Regions from separate parts of the Luteimonas sp. AC640a genome, predicted to be linked through region 2. Evidence: riboswitches for the same ligand, from Rfam matches in the RefSeq annotation. Region 2 holds a riboswitch; the other holds the start of a gene.
The links. Region 2 has a riboswitch for cobalamin ahead of ACZ9YD_RS11350 (ribonucleoside-diphosphate reductase subunit alpha). Riboswitches for the same ligand answer to the same signal wherever they lie in the genome.
Positions count from the first base shown of each region.

Region 1: it holds a riboswitch for cobalamin, as region 2 does, so the genes downstream of both, btuB (TonB-dependent vitamin B12 receptor) here and ACZ9YD_RS11350 (ribonucleoside-diphosphate reductase subunit alpha) in region 2, are expected to answer to the same signal.

Region 1 covers NZ_CEEDOV010000007.1:807,635-809,832, forward strand. The annotation lists gene bioD (dethiobiotin synthase) at 1-85, opposite strand, end outside; gene ACZ9YD_RS07900 (GAF domain-containing protein) at 221-703, shown strand; partial or broken gene ACZ9YD_RS07905 (TfoX/Sxy family protein) at 700-1,008, shown strand; cobalamin riboswitch at 1,125-1,340, shown strand; gene btuB (TonB-dependent vitamin B12 receptor) at 1,468-2,198, shown strand, end outside.
Region 2 covers NZ_CEEDOV010000010.1:511,835-514,032, reverse strand. The annotation lists gene ACZ9YD_RS11350 (ribonucleoside-diphosphate reductase subunit alpha) at 1-1,129, opposite strand, end outside; cobalamin riboswitch at 1,315-1,529, opposite strand.

The DNA.
Region 1 (2,198 bases), on a different contig from region 2:
GCAACGCATGCAGCAGGGCCACGCTCGAATAGGTCTTGCCGATGCCGGTGTCCGTACCGGTGACCAGAAAACTGCGCGCGCTCATGCGGATTCCGGCGCCGTGCGCCTCTGCATTCCAGGCTGTGAGGCCTGCGTACCGCGCAAGCGGAATCCGTCCGCATCACGCGGCAACGCGTCCAGTCCGCCAGGCCCCTGCGGGGCCGCTGCTACACTCCGCGGCATGTTCACTTCATCTCCCCTGACCGGCTCCAAGGCCGAACAGTATGCCGCGCTGGCGGCACAGGCACGGGCACTGCTGCACGGCGAACGCGATGCGATCGCCAATGCGGCGAACCTCTCGGCGCTGGTCTATCACGCGCTGCCGGATCTCAACTGGGTCGGCTTCTATCTCTTCGATGGCACCGAACTCGTGGTCGGCCCGTTCCAGGGTCTGCCGGCCTGCGTGCGCATTCCGCTCGACAAGGGCGTCTGCGGCGCCGCGGCGCGCACGCGCACGACGCAGCGCATCGACGACGTGCATGCGTTCCCCGGGCATATCGCTTGCGACAGCGCTTCGCGTTCGGAAATCGTCGTGCCGCTGCACATCGGCGAGCGCCTGATCGGCGTGTTCGACATCGACAGTCCGGTGCCGGCGCGTTTCGACGTTGAAGACCAGACAGGCATCGAGTCCCTCGCCGCCCTCTATCTCGAATCACTGCAATGACCGCACCGACGCCGCTGAAGCTGCGCAACATCGGGCCCAAGTCCGCGGCCTGGCTGCGTCAGGTCGGCCTGCGCACGCGCGAGGATCTGCAAGCGGCCGGCGCGGTGGATGCGTTCGTCAAAGTGCGCCGCGCCGGCTTCAAGCCCAGCCTCAATCTGCTGTATTCGCTGGAAGGCGCGTTGCTCGACTGCCATTGGCAGGACGTGCCCGAAGCGCGTCGCGTGCAACTGGTCGAAGCCGCCGAGGCTGCGACCGCCCTGCTTCCCGATCCGCGCGCGCGCCAGGCCGCCGGACCGGTTACGACGACCGTCAGTGAAACGTTCGAGTCCGAGTCTCCGCTGGACAGCCTGTTCGACCGCCGAGACGACTGACTGCCACACCGGCGCGCCCTGTCCGCGCCCGCGGCCCCGCGCTCACGTACAATCCGCGCCAGCTTCATGGTGACCCGCCGGCGTACTGCCGTCCGGGTTGAAACGGGAAGCCGGTGACGCGCGTATGCGCCAGCCCGGCACTGCCCCCGCAACGGTAAGCGTGTTCAAGGCATCGCATCCGCCACTGTGCTCCGCACGGGAAGGCGCGACGCCCGGGAGTCCTCCCACGCGCGAGTCCGGAGACCGGCCACGAAGTCTTCTTCGATTGCGATGCGGCGGGCATTGCGGCGGCGTTCCGGGCGGCTTTTCGCGCGCCCGGACGGCGGCCGTGTCCGTCCTCGCAATCTCCAGACCACATCCGCGTGCGTGGGCGCACGCGACAAGGAGACTGCAATGCCGTTCCGTACCCTGACCGTGGCGATCGTCGCCGCGCTCGCTTCGCCATTCGCCGCTGCCGCGACCGCCGCCGACGCGCGCGATCTCGACACCGTGCTCGTCACCGCCAACCGCAGCGAGAGCACGCTCGGCGACACCATCGTGCCGGCCCAGGTCATCGACCGCGCCGAGATCGAACGCACCCAGGCGCGCGACCTGCCCGAACTGCTGCGCGGCCGCGCCGGCATCCAGATCGGCAACTCCGGCGGTCCCGGCAAGCTGACCTCGATCTTCATGCGCGGCAGCGAATCCGACCACGTGTTGGTGCTGGTCGACGGCGTGCGCATCGGCTCGGCGACCGCGGGTCTCGCCGCGTTCCAGGACATTCCGGTCGACCAGATCGAGCGCGTCGAAATCGTCCGCGGTCCGCGCTCCAGCCTGTACGGCTCGGAAGCCATCGGCGGCGTTATCCAGATCTTCACCCGCCGCAACACCGGCGCGATCCGCCCGCACGCACGCATCGGCGTCGGCAGCCACAACCTGCGCGAAGCCAGCGCCGGCATCGGTGGCCGCGCGGGCCGTGGCTGGTTCGGCGTCGACGCGGCGTTCCAGCGCACCGACGGCATCGACAGCTGCCGCGGTTCGGGCACGCTGTTCCAGGGCTGCTTCGTCGACGAGCCCGACCGTGACGGCTACCGCAACCGTTCGCTCAACCTGCGTGGCGGCGTGGAACTTGCGGAAGGCCTGAC
Region 2 (2,198 bases):
CGACCGCGCCCTTGCGCTGGCCCAGCTGATCCACCGACACGGCGGTGTTGTTGAGCTGCTTGATCCACGGCACCACGCCGCCGGAGGAATTGGGCACGCCGCGGATGGCCGAGCCGCTGGAACGCACGTAACCCATGTACGCGCCCACGCCGCCGCCGCCCTTGGAGACGCGGGCGATGTCGGTGTTGGAGTCGTAGATGCCCTGCAGCGAATCGTCGACGGTGTCGATGAAGCACGACGACAGCTGGCCGCCGACCTTGCCGGCGTTCTGCAGCGTCGGGGTGGCGACGGTCATGTACAGGTTCGACAGCGCCCAGTAGGCCTCGCCGACGAGCTGCATGCGGCGCTCGCGGCCGCCCCTGGTCTCGTTCTGCATCAGGTACAGGGCGATGGTCAGCCAGCGCTCCTGCGGCAGCTCGAACACGGCGCGCGAGGTGTCGGTGGCGAGGTAGCGCGTGGCCAGCAGGTACAGGCCGTTGTAGGCGAACAGCTTGTCGCGCTCGGGCTCGATCATGCGGCCGGCTTCCTGCAGCTCTTCCTTGGAATAGGCGCGCAGGATGTCGTTGGAATAGATGGTGCGGTCGGCCAGCGATTCCTGCAGGCCGACGTAGGAGCCGTACTTCTGCTCGGCGTCGTAGAAGCGGTTGCGGCTGGCGCGCTTGTACAGGCGGTGCAGGTACAGGCGGGCGGCGAAGAATTCCCACTCCGGCGCGGTGACATCGACGCGGGCTTCGGCCTCGCGGATCAGATGGTCGGTGAGGTCGTCGGCGTTGACGGCTTCCTTGCGCTCGACGAAGCCGAACACGCTGCGCTTGTAGTCGACGATGTCGAGCTGCGGGAACTCGGCATGGGTGCGATCGATGCTGCGCTCCAGGCGCGCACGGTCGTACGGAATCCGGCGGTTGCCGGCTTCCTTGGTGATCCAGTTGGAGACGCCGGCATCGGCGTTGAAGACATCTGCAATTGCGGTGTTCATAACGGCACTCGGGGGTGGCGGCACCACGTCGTCGGGTTCGACGGCGGGCGGCGCAACGGGCATGGGGGATGGGGCGGGCGCGGTATCGGTGATCGGTGTGGCGTCTGCGGCGGCGGCCGGGGTCTCGGTCGCGAGGGTCTCGTGGCTGGTCATGCGTCCTCTCTATCTCTAGTGCATTCGCGCACACGACCGTCCCGCCCACGTCGGGTTCGGCGGCATTGGAGGGGGCCCAGGGTGATGGGGCGGCGTCGCAGGGATCGCGATCGGGCGCACAGCGCCATCGCCCCCACTCCGCAACCCGCCCCCCACGGGACGTCCGCAGCCGGCACCGCGCGTTGTGCTCCACGCGGCTGTCGGCAGGTCTTCGGACTCATGGGCACGAAGGCAGCGCCTTCTCCTCCCCCACCGCTTCCCGGATCGCTCCAGTGCATTGGCGGGTTTGTTCCCAATTACCGCTGCGGGGCAGTGCCGGAGTGGCGCAAGGCGTCACCGGCTTCCCGTTTTAATCCACATTCCCTTGTGGGTCTGCGGAACCGACCGACCCAAGATAGTGGGGTGCGTGTGCAGCGTCAACGCTAAATGTAGTGAACGGGCGGCAGGCCGCGTCGTGACGGGAATTGCCGTTCGTCAAGCCCCATGAGTGGGCCGGTGGATGCAGATCGGGGCGCGAAGGGCAAGTCCTTTGGGGTGGTTTTTCTGGATCCTTCTCGTCTGGGGGCGGCGCCGCGAGCGCCTGCCTCCGCGGCTTTCAACAGCCGAACGGCTGCTCTGGCGAGAGGATGCGGGCGCTCTTGGACGCCCTGTAGGGATCCGGCCATCACCTTTAAACGCGGAGGGCTCTGTCCTCAACCCTCCGGCCGAGAAGCGCGCTTCGAGCCCTCCCTCGCGCGGGGCATTGGGCCCTTTACGGGGCGAGGGGTGGTAGGGGCGAAGTGTCTGGTCGTGGTTCGGCTGGCGATCCAGAAAGCTTTGGATCCTTGAGCTCGATGTCCGTACGGCCTGACCGTTTGCCCCCACCCAACCCTCCCCCGTACACGGGGGAGGGCTCTGTCCCCAGCCCTCTGGCCGAAGCGGGCTTCAGGCACCCCCCTCGCGCGGGGGAAGGCTTTGTTCCCAGCCCTCTGAGCGAAGCGCGCTTCAAGCCCTCCCCCGCGCGCGGGGGAGGGTTGGGTGGGGGCGAAGGATCCAGGCGTGGTCCGGCTGGCGATCCCAGAGCTTTGGA